2 regions of the Paenibacillus sp. FSL H8-0283 genome follow, and region 2 is predicted to be linked to the other one. Evidence: a T-box and tRNA genes for the amino acid it is inferred to sense, from the RefSeq annotation. Region 2 holds a T-box; the other holds one or more tRNA genes.
What was found. A T-box is a leader RNA that pairs with one kind of tRNA and senses whether it is charged. The one in region 2 lies ahead of MHI52_RS24485 (valine--tRNA ligase), so its partner is inferred to be a tRNA-Val.
Positions count from the first base shown of each region.

Region 1: it encodes a tRNA-Val, which carries the amino acid that the T-box ahead of MHI52_RS24485 (valine--tRNA ligase) is inferred to sense. The anticodon was not compared.

Region 1 is NZ_CP150295.1:4,692,499-4,700,655, reverse strand. It holds gene MHI52_RS20995 (DUF3626 domain-containing protein) at 1-884, shown strand, start outside; gene MHI52_RS20990 (ribbon-helix-helix domain-containing protein) at 1,072-1,251, shown strand; gene MHI52_RS20985 (DUF6809 family protein) at 1,394-1,687, shown strand; gene MHI52_RS20980 (manganese catalase family protein) at 1,912-2,814, opposite strand; gene MHI52_RS20975 (hypothetical protein) at 3,076-3,384, shown strand; gene MHI52_RS20970 (DUF3889 domain-containing protein) at 3,441-3,761, shown strand; gene MHI52_RS20965 (hypothetical protein) at 3,955-4,176, shown strand; gene MHI52_RS20960 (hypothetical protein) at 4,160-4,441, shown strand; gene MHI52_RS20955 (DUF3892 domain-containing protein) at 4,861-5,097, opposite strand; gene MHI52_RS20950 (GNAT family N-acetyltransferase) at 5,210-5,653, opposite strand; gene MHI52_RS20945 (hypothetical protein) at 5,892-6,149, opposite strand; tRNA gene MHI52_RS20940 (tRNA-Val) at 6,353-6,424, shown strand; gene MHI52_RS20935 (M1 family metallopeptidase) at 6,663-8,157, shown strand, end outside.
Region 2 is NZ_CP150295.1:5,540,484-5,548,640, reverse strand. It holds gene hemB (porphobilinogen synthase) at 1-12, shown strand, start outside; gene hemL (glutamate-1-semialdehyde 2,1-aminomutase) at 39-1,343, shown strand; gene MHI52_RS24495 (RluA family pseudouridine synthase) at 1,340-2,245, shown strand; gene MHI52_RS24490 (LysM peptidoglycan-binding domain-containing protein) at 2,613-4,196, shown strand; T-box leader at 4,352-4,633, shown strand; gene MHI52_RS24485 (valine--tRNA ligase) at 4,695-7,361, shown strand; gene MHI52_RS24480 (folylpolyglutamate synthase/dihydrofolate synthase family protein) at 7,439-8,157, shown strand, end outside.

The sequences.
Region 1 (8,157 bases), 850 kb from region 2:
CCATGAAAAGCGTGGCTGAAGCACTACTTGAGCAGGGAGTTTATAAAAGTCAGTTTGAGACTTTCTTATCGAATGGAAGTGTATCCGCATTTTCAGGTGGTGAACGTGACGTTTGGGAAAATAAAATGTTTGGCGGAGCGTACCAAATAAATGGCTCAACCAATAGTGAACGGCCCAAGTATGGGGCACTCAATGTTATGTTACATCCCGATGGACCTGCTCCGCGTTTTGGATCATGTTACTTCCTTTTATCCACTGAGGTCTCTCAACGTTGCACGTATACATATTTGGATTCTCACCAAGACCCCGAGGAAAAGGGAACGTATGAGGAATTTGACCTCATTTTGGCTGCTCTTATGAGGGATGTATTCAATAGTGGTTTTGCCATTGGTGAAAGAAATCTAACGGTTCAAAAGTTAATCGATCATATGCTCGTCAATCTTGAGAAACCATTCCAAAATCCATCTAACCAAGAGCCAAACCGAAATCTGGACCATTATATCGAAGCTCAGGTTCATGGTGATATTTCCCTTGAAAAAGATGTAGAGTTGCTTGTTGCCGACCCATCATTTAAAGGCACACATACAGGAAGAATCTTAGAGCAGATATGTTTAAAGTATTCCATTGATCTCCATTGGCACATGGGCTTTACACTATTGGTTGATGACGTTCCAATGGATTTTCGAGGTACTTCGATGCCTTCATTAGCCAAAAGAATTGCAAAAAGTGATTTGATTGATGCAGATATCATTGGTTCCGCAGCTATGGACTTGAAACGAAACCCAAGCCATTGGAGCGATAGAGGAACCTACAGAGAAGTTCTACAAGAGTTAAAATTACTCTGGCATGTCTTAGTGAGATATGGAAAGCCAATGGAAGAGTGAATAGTATTCTAACAACTTTGAGCGCCTAGCCGTTCAAGGTTGTTTTTTTATCATTCAAACGGATTATAGACTATACATTTATCTATGAATCTGCTGTCACAAAAACGAACGTATGTTTTACAAATACATTGACTTTTTGTCCTGACAACATTATATTATTGTCAGGACAAAAAAAGAGGTGAAGCAAATGTCCGCCAAAAAGATGGGGCGGCCTAAATCTGACAAACCCAAAAGCAGAACGATTGAGATACGTGTTGACGAGGAAATTATGAACAAGCTCGATATTTCGGCTGAGAAGCTGAATACGAACCGATCAGACATCGTTCGCAAAGGGATAGAGAAGATTTACGACGAACTCCAAAAATGAAAAAAGGAAGCAGCGTAAGTCCCACGAAGAACACCGCTGCTTCCTATCCCGCAATCACTTAAATGAGCGACTGCATAAATATCCTACCATGTGCAGAACGTTCATTCAAGTGAGGTGCGAATTGATATACAGGAGGATGCACATGAATTCGATATTAGAAGCATTATATAATGGACGACTTCGACCGGATGAGATGATGATGCCGACACATCCTGAATACCAAGCGTTAGGGCGGCAGATTGCAGCTCTGACAGAGCAATGGAAGAATCGTTTGAGTGAGAATGAATTTCTTGAGCTTGAACAGTTATTTGACTTGTGTGGCAGATGTGAGGGCATGCATACGGAAGCAGCGTTTGCACAAGGTTTTCGTCTGGGTGCCAACATGCTAATTGAAGTCATGAGTCAGCGTGAGGAATCGGTGTTGGAGTTTAACTAAGTTTAACGATGTCAGCAGAGATCCGGTTTACTTTTACAGCTAAGTTCTCAGGAAATGACGTGCATACAACATACTTATTTTGCACCATAAAATTGTATCATAAATTTAGTATAACAAAGCCCTCCAATCCTCTCTGCATTAAGCAGCAGGGTTCGAGGGCTTCACTTAAACATAGAGTTAAAAAACCTATATATAGGGAAAGAACCTGTTAAACAAATTGTTCCTTAATCCGCAATATTCCCCGCCATTTTTAGACGACGTGCAATTTCCTTAAAGTCTTCTTGTGAGATGCCCGGTGCAAATTCTTCCTCGACCGCAGGAGCTTCTGGAATCGGGAATCCTTCAGGTATCCCTTGGATGACTTCAAGAGGTTGTCCATCTTCGGGGTGAGTTCCTTTCCAGATCTGACCGATCGCATTGAAATCTTTATCACTATAGGTGTACAGCTTGGTGTGTACCCCTTTTTCTTCATATTTGCGAGCCTCGTTGAAGGCTTTGTTGTTCAGTGAAGGAATAGGAACCAGCTTGGTCACATTTACGCCAGTTGCAATCTCAAGTGCTTTTGCATATGCCACGACATGCACACCGCCACGTACCAGCAGGAAACCAACCACTTCCCGGGCTGCCGGGTGATCCGTCATCTCATATACTTTCATTTTATGGGTACGAGCGCCACATTCTAGGAAGAAGTTATGCAGTAGATCCTCGACCAGATTGCCGCTGTTGAAGACGTTTGCTCCCGTCCATGGATTACCCATAGAGTCAAAAGGCATTGCGCCTTGTGCACCTGCCAGGTAGTGATACGACAGACGAGCATCTTTTACGGAACCTAGCGGTGTATCGTCGGGTTCTTTGTACTCGGTTGAACCTCTGAGGCACTTGTTAATACCATGAGACACGAGTTCAACATGACCCAATTCTTCGGCCGTAATGCTCATGACGAGGTCATAGAAGGGCTTCAGCTTTTCTTTGGATCGAAAATTAAAAGATTGATAGAGGTAGTTGTTCAACGTTGACATTTCTCCGAATTTGCCGCCGAGTAATTCTTGTATAGCTGCTGCAGCATTCGGATCTGGCTTCTCGACATTGGGAATCTCAATCAGGATTTCATCCAAGCGTTTGAACATTCGGGTGTAACCTCCTCTTATTGGTATTGCAGATCGTGTAGAGTTTCAGATCGTGAAGTCACTCTGTCATGGCCTATTACACGTTTATTGGGTTTTTTAAACAAAAAATCAACCAAATGGGACTTTAGCATCGCATAACGCATGCCCCAACTCTTCTCCCATTTGTTATTTCCAATACGGTCAAATTTATGTATAATCAAACATTCAAACGAGTCTTCACGTACAAGAGAAAAGAGTCATGAATCCATAAAGGAGTAAGAGATGAACAAGCGTTGGATACAAATAGTTGGGATTGTGATGTTTCTAATGATTCAAATGTACATAAGCAGCGAGCCTGCCACAGCATATGACGTTACGAACGAGGTTCAGGTGGATGAACAAACGAGGCAAAGGCTTGAAAAGAAATACGGGTTGGAACGTCCTGAGGAGCCGAAGACACAACAACACTTTTTCTCGGGTGACTGGGGAATGAGTTTCCGGACGGAGCCTCCTGATTCGTTTGACCGACTTGTTCATGTGGTTCCTTTTTCCCTACGGCCACTGGCCTGGATCTTTCGTTTATTCGTGTAAAATGAAACCCGGACGGGCAATATAACAGAAACATATTGTCCCAAGGAGTGAGTGAAATGAGAATGCTCATCGTTACCGTCATGTCGGTAGTTCTGAGTTTAGCCGGAATTACATCAGGCACAGGCGCCGCCATCCCTGATTATGCGAAGTGGGGAATTATTGCGGTCAAAGAAACACAGACCAAGTATAATGTGGATATTTTGGACTATAAGCATATCGGTCGCACCTCTCTAACAGCAGATCAATCACGGGAACAGTTCAAGCTATGGGTTCGTGCGAAAGACGGCAAACAATTCGCAGTCTATGTGAATGTTGATTTTAATCCATCTACACAGCAGTTAAAGAAAGTAGAATTTTCGGAATCGGATCGACACTGATCCGCTGAACTTGGTCATTACAAGCCATGTTTTCATATTAGCTATACTATGGGTTGAACCAGACTGCCTTAATCATTAAGGTGAAAGTCTGGTTTTTTTTATTTTACAAAATCCTTTTTTTACTATTGAATAAAGAACTTATGTTCGCATATAATATGAAATACAAACAAACGTTCTTATCGGAGGGATGATTATGCTAGGGAAATATATTGGCCAGATGGTGGAGCTTGTCTACATGGATCGTGCAGGGCAGATTACGCAGCGACAGATTCGAATTAACAGTGTACGTGGCGGGATGATTAGAGCATCAGCGGGAAAAGAAGGTTCGCCCCGAACATTTCTGGAGCAAGGTATTCTGGCATGGCGTCCTGTTACCGATCTGAATGGGGAGGTAAAGTATGCTGAACGACTTTGAACGCAAGATTTTGCGTATTATGGTGAACTATGCAGGACAACGGCGCAGGCTGCCGCGTATGGATGAACTGGAGAACAAGACGGGACGAAGCAGAGCTTACATTCATGAGTCTTTGCTGGAGCTTGAACGCACCGGGCACATCGCGTGGGGGAGCAGGTCTACTCTGGAAGGGATACAGATTTTGCAGGCATGGGAACAGGTACAACAACCGATTCGCAAAAGCCAGCCTTCCGGTGATTCCGTAAAATATTTTACGGACTACTAGGTGTGTCTCAAACTTAAGCAAGCTATACGATGATGGATGTCAGCATCTAAACAGTCTGGGAGTCCAAGTTGGCTGATCCTGGCGAATGAGTAGATGATTTTCTAAGGAACACAGGACGTCTTATTAGGCCTTCCGCTCTCTTTTTAGATTATAAGGAATATCTGACACCTTATTTCCCTAAATCCCCTGACAAAAACGCTATAAAGGCCAAAAATTCTGATATAGCGTGTCTCAGATTCCTTCAATTTCTAAGGGGGCTTCAAATCCTTGAATAAGACGCCTCAGATTCGTTACCGCTCGTGGGCCTGAGTTCGGCTTTCAGTAGGTTTGAAGACACCCTCCAGTGAATATAAGAAAACGCCAACCCGGATATCCGGATCGGCGCTTACTGTGTCACATGTACGACATGTGCATCTATTTTAGAAATGGGGAAGTTGGTCCAGGTTGTTGGTTGGGTCACCGTCGGCATCGCCGCGAATGTACATTTCGCCATCCTTGCCTTTAAATACATTCACACCGGCAATAGCACCAGCTTTTACTTCTGCAAGTGCCTGCTGATAATCCAGTACACGTCCTGCTGAAGTCTGAAAAGCTGTCAGGTCACCGTCACCATTTTTCTGTACGGCTGTGAAACTCTCGCGTGTCGTTTGATCCATGATGTCACACTCTCCTTATATGACGAGATAGGAATCTGCTTACCTGATTAGCCTATCCGAATTCATCGGAAGTATGCACCATATGCTGATAAGACCTGCCAACGCTGAGGTTTTACAAGCTCTTTCTCATACGAACATGCAGAATATCTGCATCATAAAAAGGTTCTTCCGAAATCACTTCATAACCCAGTTTTTCATAGAATTTCTGTGCCTGACACTGCGCATCCAGTACAGAATAGGATAAGCCGAGTTCACGTGCCAGCTCCTCCATCGCGAGCAGAAGCACACGTCCATAACCAAATGAACGATGTGATTCAAGCACTGCGATTCGCTGCATTTTGGCTGTATCCTTGCTGTAATAGATCAGACGACCTGTGGCTACAGCTTGGCCATCCGTACTTAACAATACATGATGCACATCCGGACTGATGACATCATATTGATCAATCTCAATCTCGGCAGGCACCTGTTGCTCGATAACAAATACGTGATGGCGAATTCCCAGGGCTTGCTCCAGTTGTTCTTCTGTTGATACATAACTAATCTCAGCTGCCAATTCCATTCCTTCTTTCTGCTCTTGCGCGACATATCAGACTGAATTATACAAAAAAATGTTTTTCCTGTATAGTGAAGTCTGGAACATATTGGGAGAGGAGGGGGGAGTGATAGGCATGACAGGCATCATGGTAATTACATTGCTAATGTCGGCGGGAATGATTACTCTGTTGTATTACGTTACGAAGAAAGCATACTCACGCAAGTGGGATGAAGATGAGTAATTCACCTGTTAACCTTCACGGCAAGACTTCACTGCTTCCTCGCGGAGAATACACATCTTGAATTACAGATTTGGAGTATACGTCCAGCCAGACGGGCAGAGACTCACTATTTTCATTGGGCTGTTGTAATTGTTGGAATTGTACCGTATGTTCATCCTTCTCCAAGCCGCAACCCGTAACGTTTGTACTGAGAATCACAAGCCCAGCAAAGAGAAAGAAGCATTTGGTAAATGTATATTTATTGGATTTTGACCGTTTTGTTAAGTTTCTCATAGGGAATTCACCTCGTGTTGAAATGGTAATCTTTCCTTTATTGTGCACCATTTCGGGTGAATTATAACCAAATAAATCATTGACAATGAACACGGTTACTTGATATGATACTGTTACTTGATTGGGAAACAATTATATATCATGATCTGTTAGCTCAGTTAAATTTAGTAGTACGACCGTGATTGATACATCATAATTATTACAGGGCGATAGCTCAGCGGGAGAGCATTATCTTGACAGGGTAAGGGTCGTGGGTTCGATCCCCACTCGTCCTATATGAAAAATTAAAACAACTTCTTTTGAGAATTATATCTCAAGAGGAGTTGTTTTTTTATATAATAATATGGCTACCTCCAATAATATGTGTAGGTGGTTTTTGTTGATAATAAATTTAATGGCACAGTTTCTCTTCCTCTTTTTAAACAAAACTTAAATAAAACATAAATTCAGCGTAAGGTTCGTCTTCTATACTTGGTTCTGATGTCAATATAGAACAGGAGAAGGAGAGAACTTATGAATTATTCAAGTCCATTTACATCAAAGTTAGCCAGAGTAGGGATCGCGGGTACACTGGCTTTAATACTGGCAACAAGCCCACTTGCCAACATGGGGGTTGTTGCCGCGGAGGCAGGCCCAGCACCTGTATCTACGAAGATATATAACACACAGAAAGACTCGATAGAGCAGACTCCGATTCAATACCAGATCCAGGCTCGGTTGAATGAGAAGGACATGACGATCCAGGGGAGCGAGAAGGTAACGTATCACAACACAAGCAAGGATACCCTCCAGCAGGTGGTCCTTCATACATATGCTGACGCAAACCTCTCCAGGTCTACACAGGCGAGCATGTACCAACAGCATAATGAAAAGATTAGTGAAGATCACCCGGAGAAAACAGCAGAGGACTTTCTGGGTGGCATCGATATTCAGGCTGTAAGCGCAGATAACCAACCGCTGGACTTCCATAAGGAAAACCAGGCGTTGACCGTGCAGTTGAAAGAGCCCGTTCAACCAAGTGAATCGGTATCATTCCAACTGGAGTTTCAGTTGAATATACCCTATGGCTCACAGCGAGTTTCCTACTACAAGGACATGATCAATGGTGCACACTGGTTCCCGGTGATGTCTGTATACGACGAGGTTAAGCATCAATGGAACAAGACGCCGTATAGTCAAACATTTGAGAGTGAATATTATACCTCAGCGGATTATGAAGTTGATTTAAATGTTCCTGATGAGTATCAGGTTGCCATGCCGGGCACGATCACCACTCAAAACAGTACAGAACATGGTCGTAAGATTGTGTCTGCTGTAGCCGAGAATACGAGGGAGTTTGTTTTCTTTGCAAGTCCTAATCTTCAAGTGGAACGCGTTACCCGTAACGGTCTGACGGTGGAGTATTATTATTTCAACGATGACCCATCCAAGAAAAAGATAATTGACCGGTACATTAATCAGGCATTCAAGGTCATCGATTTCTATAGTGACAAGTATGGGAAGTATCCCTATCCAGAGTTCCGAATTGTCGAGACGTATGTACAAGGCGTTGCCGTGGAGTATGCGAGGCTCATCCAGATGGGACAGATTCAAAATGGTGCTGTTCCAGAAGAAGACACAACATTTGTTCATGAAATAGCGCATCAGTGGTTCCATGCATTGATCGGTAATAATTCGGAGACAGAATCCTTCCTGGATGAAGGCTTTGCTGATTTCTCCATGGTGTATTTTGCCGAGAAACAGGGAGATAAGCTAAATGGATTCAGATCCATACAGTTTGATACTGCGCCCGTAGATATGGCGATTGCGTCAACAAACGATGAAGCTGGGGATTTGGCAAGTTTGGTATATTATCAGAAGGGGCGACAAGCGATCTATCAGCTTTACCGTTCCGTCGGTGAAGAGAAATTTGACGAGTTGATGAAGACATATTTCAAACGCTACGTGTACCAAAATGCAACGGTAGAGGGGCTGCTTCAAACCATTGAAGATGTGCTTGGTGAAGAAA
Region 2 (8,157 bases):
GCTGAGAAATAAAATAAATTACATTGAGGAGGATATTCATGACTGCACAACAAGGTAATCGTCGCAATGATGAGCGCTCACGCAGCGCGTTTGAGGAAGCGAAGCAGTACATACCCGGGGGTGTGAACAGCCCTGTACGCGCATTCAAATCGGTGGGACTTACTCCGATCTATGCAGAACGTGGTGAAGGGTCCAAAATCTACGATATTGATGGCAATGTTTTTATTGACTATGTGGGATCCTGGGGCCCACTCATTATGGGACATGCACACCCTGACGTTGTAGAAGCTTTGCGTGAGACAGCCCTCAAAGGAACAAGCTTTGGTGCGCCTACCTTGCTGGAGACCGAGATGGCAAAACTGGTCTGTGAGCGTGTACCTTCTATCGATATCGTGCGGATGGTTAATTCTGGAACTGAAGCAACGATGAGTGCCATTCGACTGGCACGCGGGGTAACCGGACGCAGTAAAATTCTGAAGTTTGAAGGATCATATCATGGACATGCAGACAGCTTGCTGATCAAGGCTGGCTCAGGTGTTGCAACGCTGGGTCTTCCAGATAGTCCAGGCGTGCCTGAAGGCGTAGCTGTGAATACCATTACGGTGCCTTATAACGATCTGGAGTCCGTGAGACTTGCTTTTGAACGTTATGGTGAAGAACTGGCGGCTGTTATTGTGGAGCCTGTGGCAGGTAACATGGGGGTTGTTCCTCCGGCTTCCGGTTTCCTTGAAGGGCTGCGCAGTTTGACGACCCAATATGGCAGCCTGCTTATTTTTGACGAAGTCATGACCGGTTTCCGCGTAGGGTTGAACTGTGCTCAGGGACGGTATGGGGTTACACCTGACCTGACTTGTCTGGGTAAAGTTATCGGTGGCGGCCTCCCGGTTGGCGCTTATGGTGGTCGTCGGGATCTGATGGAACAGATTGCTCCAACAGGACCAATCTATCAGGCAGGTACATTGAGCGGGAATCCGCTGGCTATGGCAGCAGGGTATACAACGCTCAAATTGTTAACACCAGAGGTCTATGACCGTCTGGAGACATTGTCTGCACGTCTGCAAGCCGGATTCGAGAAAAATGCAGCTGAGACGGGTATTGCGATAACCATTAACCGTGTGGGTTCCATGGTTTGTCCATTCTTCAGTGCCGTTCCAGTAACCAATTATGATATTGCCAAAGAAAGCAATCTGGATCAATTCCGTCGTTATTTTGCGGCCATGATTGATCAAGGTGTGAGTGTTGCGCCTTCGCAATACGAAGGTATGTTTGTCTCTGGTGTGCATACGGAGCAGGATATTGACGATACGATTGAGGCGAATCGTAAAGCTCTTCAATCGCTATGACCATCAAAAGTTGGAAACGCCGCGGGGAATGGCTTGAGCTGATGCCAGGGAAAGCCGTAACAGGCAGCTCGGACAAACCGATGGCTGCAGAGCAATGGTTATTGTCTGAGCTTCAGTTTCCGGAGAAACTGCTCCGTCAGCTGAAAGCAAACCAAGGAATACAACTTGCAGGGGACCGGCTTCGGCTGGCCCTTTTTGCGTCCCAGCCAATCGATGTTGAGCCACGCTGGGCTGATGTGGATGTATTATATGAGGATGATTTCTGTCTGGTTATGCACAAACCTGCAGGCATGAAACTGCATCCAGATGGAAGCCGTACCGATCAGGCGATCACGCTGGATCATGTGGTTGCCTCTTATTATGAAATGAACGGAATACAGGCGAGCGTACGCCATGTTCATCGACTGGATGAGGATACAACGGGACCTGTCCTATATGCCAAAAATACTTTTGCCCTCGCCAAACTGGATGAAGCGATGCGTCGTAAAGAGATTGGTCGCCATTATGTAGCTATTGCAGGTGGACAAATTCCCCTTGAACTCCACAAAATTGATGCTCCGATTGGCAAGGATAGACATCACAAGCAGCGCAGACGTGTCTCGGAAGGTGGACAGGAAGCTGTTACTCATGTGGAGACCGTCGAAGTGTGGGAAAGAGCAACCCTTGTACGATTAAAGCTGGATACAGGACGAACACACCAAATTCGTGTACACCTGAGTTACGCGGGACACCCGCTCATTGGTGATTCGTTGTATGGTGGTAGAGCGGATGCCATTGGGCGACAAGCACTTCATGGAGAGATGCTTAAGTTTAGTCATCCGTTAACCGGAGCGATGATTGAAGTGAACGACCATTGGCCATCCGACTTCACACAATTGGCAGAGCGAGAGGGGGCTTACTAGTACACTATATAAGTTCGACTAACTATTTACACGAAAACGGAAAGGACAGAAACAACCAGAAGAAGTAAAGCGTTCGCCTAAAAGCTTTCTGAAAGAAAGCTACTTCGGAAGCATAAGCTATCCCCGGTTTTTCCCTTTGAAGAAGGGAATCAAAAAAAATCTGGGGATAACAGTGATCGGAAGGTTGTTCTGTCATTGGAGTGACAGTGTAAATAACCATGAGTTGAACATATATAGCAAGGTTTTTCAAAAGGTGGCATGCTCCTCTCATTCAAGGCATATAGATGGGGTAACGAAGGATTTGGACCATGGATCAGTCCCATGAGAAGGATCATGGTGAACATATGCCGAAAGGAGGACGCCACCTTTGTTGAATCAACCTTATGGTTTACGGTTCGATATTTATGAGCGCGTTCATTTGTCTGAGGGAGTCCCTGCGATTGAGGAACTGGAGGAGATTGAACTATACCCGCGCATTCAAGTCATAGGGCAGGATGATCATGCCACGTTAAGAGGACATCTTTTACTTACAGGTGCGTACAGAGGAGAGAATGAGGCTTCAGAGGAGCTCAAACATTTCATTCCCGTGGAGATCACAGTGCCGCTGAACCGGGTCAGATCGATTGAGGATATTTCCATCGAGATCGAAAATTTTGACGTGGATCTGTTATCCAATCGCAGTCTGAACATTACAGGCGTGTTGTCGCTACGAGGTATCGAAGGTTTTCCTGTTGAAGAGCCACAAGTGTGGTCAGCAGATGAGTTTACAGTTGTTCATTCACCTGATGCTCAGCAATCCAACCGTTCCGATGAAGCAGCACAGGCAGGTAGCGATCCCAACACATTTGCACAAGAGTACCTGCTCCAGCGGAGTGAGGAAGAGAGACTTACGAATGCAGCAGAACTTGCATATGGTGCTCCGGAATTCGCTGACCTGTCCACACGGGAAGAGACATTAAGGAATAGCGAAGAATGGCAGCAGGATTATGCGAATGCGTCATCCGCAGAGCCACTTCAATCTGAGGAGCTAAGTGCGGAGTACGTTAACGAAAACAGACAACCTGATGCAAATGAAGATCCCGCATCTCTGACAGCGAATGGAGATGAATTGGCATCTCATGAGCAATACAGCGAACCTTCTCCGATCTCGTCATTTATGGCTGAGACCGCAGATCGATTAGCTTCTTACCCTGAGTCGGAACCATTGTTGCCTCTGGAAGATGAGTCTTCGGGTTGGTCCGAGCCTTCCGTGGATGCATTGCCTGCGAACTCGAGAAGTGCAGATCAAGCAGTCTCAGAGCCTACTGCTCAATCATCTAATGAGTTGGCATCACCGGATGTACCGGACGCACCAGAGGTATGGCACTTCGAATCCGCGAGATCTGTACCTCAGCAGGAGAATCAGGCAGTTGCCGATGTCCCGGGCGAATCACAGGCGGAGAACTGGCAAGGTGTATTTGCTTCGTCCGAACCAGGCAACGCTGAGGAAGACCGGCCGTCTTTTGAAGCGACTGGGGTAGACGAGTTCGTACAGAACGAAGCATTTGTTCCTGAACCTGTGGCTGAGACGGAAGACAAGCCGGAGCTGAAGGTTGCTTTTGGCAGCAAAAAAGAATCCGCACCACGGCAAGAAGAGGGCGTAGGTATCTCTTCTTTGTTATCCTCCGGTAGAGCGGCACGCGATGCTGAAGTGGAGCGAGGCGATGAGGTTCCTGCGGGTGTGGTACAGGAAGAAACGTATCCAGCTGATGATGTGGAATGGAAGAACCTGTTCCTGGGAACGATCGTGGACCAGACCCCGTTCCGCAAGGTGAAACTTTGCATCGTTCAGCGAGAAGATACACTGGATGCTATTGCAGATCGATATCAATTGAGCACGAGGGAACTTCAGTTGTATAACCGATTATCTGAGCAGGTTGTGGAAGAAGGTCAGATATTGTACATCCCTTAATCCGTAGTTAAAGCCTTCGTTACGACCCGTGATCCCCTTGAGGATTGCGGGTTTTTGCATGATTCGTCCTAAACCTGCATTCCAGCGCTCTTTATCCGCTGTTGTCAGGTTGACTATCGCGCACGAGCAAGGTATGATGTGTGTAGGTTTTTTGAAGAACAACGTGGAACGGGAGTAGTAGACAGTATGACCTTTCAGAGAGTGGAATTGCAGCGCTGTGAGATTCCGCAGGAACCAACTGATCGAAGTCGCCCGGGAGTTGCCTGTTTGAATACAAGGGATGAATGAGATCTATCGTCATTTATTACTGAGGTAGGATGGGCCGGTAGCAGCCGTTATCTGCTTGAAGTGTCACGTCATGTACAGAGGGTGAAGTCTATCTTGCTGTAGGCGTGAAACAAAGGTGGTACCGCGAAAGCTAACCTTTCGTCCTTTGATGGATGAAAGGTTTTTTTTGTTTTTTTTGGCGAAGATGATGAAGTAACGGAGGAATGACACATGTCTGAGGAAAAAAAATCAGCTGCAACAGAAATGCCGACCACTTACGATCCTAAGGCGGCAGAGGATAAATGGTACTCCACCTGGATGGAGCGTGGATATTTCAAAGCCGGTCAACGTAAAGATGCCGAGCCGTATACGATTGTAATTCCACCCCCAAATGTGACCGGGATGCTGCACATTGGGCATGCGCTTGATTTTACACTGCAGGATATTCTGATCCGCACCAAACGGATGCAAGGTTATGACGCACTGTGGCTTCCGGGTTCCGACCATGCAGGTATTGCTACCCAAACCAAAGTGGAGCAGAAGCTGCGTGAAGAAGGTCTGACTCGTTATGATCTGGGACGTGAGAAGTTTCTGGAGAAGGTATGGGACTGGAAAGATCAATATGCCACTACCATTCGTCAGCAATGGGGCAAAATGGGATTGTCGCTTGATTACTCACGTGAACGTTTTACGCTGGATGAAGGTCTGTCCCAAGCGGTTCGTAAAGTATTTGTTCAACTGTATGAAAAAGGCCTTATTTACCGAGGCAAACGTATCATTAACTGGGACCCGGTGAACCGGACAGCTCTGTCCGACATTGAGGTTGAATATAAAGAGGTTCAGGGTCACCTGTACCATCTGCGGTACCCGCTCAAAGACGGAAGTGGCTACGTTACAGTGGCAACAACGCGTCCTGAAACGATGCTGGGTGATACAGCGGTTGCTGTTCATCCGAAGGATGAGCGTTATGCAGATATGATTGGTAAAGTACTTGTACTGCCTATCATTGGACGCGAAATTCCAATTATCGCTGATGATTATGTGGATAAAGAGTTTGGAAGTGGTGCAGTTAAAATCACACCTGCGCATGATCCAAATGACTTTGAAGTAGGTCTTCGTCATGATCTGCCTCAGATTACGGTAATGGATGAGAGCGGCACAATGAATGCTGAGGCAGGCAAGTATCAGGGACTGGATCGCAGTGACTGCCGCAAGCAGATTGTTGCTGACTTGAAAGAGCAGGGCGTATTGATCAACATTGAGGATCACACGCATCAGGTTGGACACAGTGAACGTACCGGAGCTGTTGTTGAGCCGTATCTGTCTACACAGTGGTTCGTTGAGATGAAGCCACTTGCAGAGAGAGCGATTAAGAAACAACAGAGCGGCGAAGGGGTTAATTTTGTTCCAGATCGTTTTGAGAAAACCTATCTGAACTGGATCGAGAACGTTCGTGACTGGTGTATTTCCCGTCAACTGTGGTGGGGACATCGTATTCCTGCCTGGTATGATGAAGAAACGGGTGAAATCATCGTATCTGCTGAAGATCCAACAACGCTGCCAGAGTATGCTGGACGCAAGCTCAGACAGGACGAAGACGTACTCGATACTTGGTTTAGCTCCGGCTTATGGCCATTCTCCACACTAGGCTGGCCGGAAGATACGGAAGACCTGAAACGTTATTATCCGACAAGTGTACTTGTGACAGGGTATGACATCATATATTTCTGGGTTGCACGTATGATTTTCACTGCATTGGAATTCACCGATGAGATTCCGTTCAAGGATGTGCTGATGCATGGTCTTGTCCGTGATGCAGATGGACGTAAAATGTCCAAATCACTGGGTAACGGTGTAGATCCGCTGGATGTGATTGAGAAATACGGCGCAGATGCAATGCGTTACATGATCTCAACCAGCAGCACGCCAGGTCAGGATCTGCGTTTCCGTTGGGAACGGGTGGAACAGGCTCGTAATTTCGCCAACAAGATCTGGAATGCTTCGCGCTTTGCATTGATGAATCTGGAAGGATTCACCTATGAGGAACGTGACATCAGCGGAGAGCTCGGTACAGCGGATTATTGGATTTTGCACCGTCTTAACGAAACTTCCCGCGATATTACGCGTCTAATCGAAGCGTATGAATTTGGGGAAACGGGTCGTGTGTTATATAACTTTATCTGGGATGACCTGTGTGACTGGTACATCGAGTTTGCTAAGCTGTCCTTCTATGGGGAAGATCCGGTTGCCAAGAAGAAAACGCAATCCGTGCTTGCTTATGTGCTGGATCAGACCATGCGCCTGATTCATCCGTTTATGCCATACATCTCGGAAGAGATCTGGCAGCATCTGCCGCATGAAGGTGAGACGATTACGCTGGCATCATGGCCGGTATATGATCCTGCTCTTGAGAACCCAGAGGCTGTTGCCGAGATGAACCTGCTCATGGATACCATTCGTGCAGTTCGAAACATTCGTGCAGAAGTTAACGTGCCGATGAGCAAAAAGATCGAGTTGATGGTCAAAGCAAACAGTCCTGAGACGTCCAGCATCATTGAGCGTAACAGTCACTACATCAAACGTTTCTGTAATACGTCCGAGTTCGATAGTGGGCTGGATTTAAACTCACCGGATAAGGCAATGACTGCGATCATTACGGGGGCAGAACTATACTTGCCGCTCGCAGGTCTTATTGATATCGAGCAGGAAGTGGCACGTTTGGAGAAAGAGTTGGAGAACCTTGAGGGCGAAGTTCTCCGTGTAGAGAAAAAGCTGGCGAACGAAGGCTTTGTAGCCAAAGCTCCTGCCAAAGTTATTGAGGAAGAGCGCGCCAAGCAAGCAGATTATTCCGATAAACGGGATAAAGTGATTGCACGAATCAAGGAACTTAAAGGTTAATATATGTGGGTCGGATGGAGAGCCATTATGCCATCCGGCCGCTTTTTCACTCAAACTCGGGACCGAAGGTGAATCAGATGACGGAATTAGACGGGACAGATGCAGCAGCTCCTTTACTTACGTACAACGAGGCCGTGGACTGGATCAATGGCCTTATTCCTTTTGGCATCCGACCTGGATTGGAACGAATCGAGAGTCTGATGTCCATGTTAGGCAATCCACACCAACGTCTCAAATTTATTCATGTCGCGGGAACGAACGGCAAAGGTTCGACTTGCGCTTTTTTGACGTCAGTGCTTCTTCAGGCTGGATATGATGTGGGTACCTTTACGTCGCCTTATATCACCAAGTTTACAAACCGTTTTCAATACAACGGTGAGGATATTCCTGAAGAAATCCTGCTTAAGCTCTCGAACCGATTACATCCACTGGTCATGGAAATGGCCTCCACTCCGCTTGGATCACCCACAATGTTTGAGGTGTCCACGGCTCTGGCGCTTCTGTACTATGCAGAGGAGTGTTACCCTGACGTTGTGGTATGGGAGACGGGGCTAGGGGGAAGGATGGACGTAACGAATATTGTCGCACCTGTTGTGTCCGTCATCACCAACATTGGTATGGATCATACGGATGTGCTTGGAGATACGATTGAGCAGATTGCTGGAGAAAAGGCAGGTATTATCAAGCCGGGAGTACCCGTTGTGACTTGCGCGACTCAACCCGAAGCTGTGAAGGTGATTCAGGAGAAAGCACAGCAGCTTCAATCAAGCGTGTATTTGGCTGGAGATCAATTCTC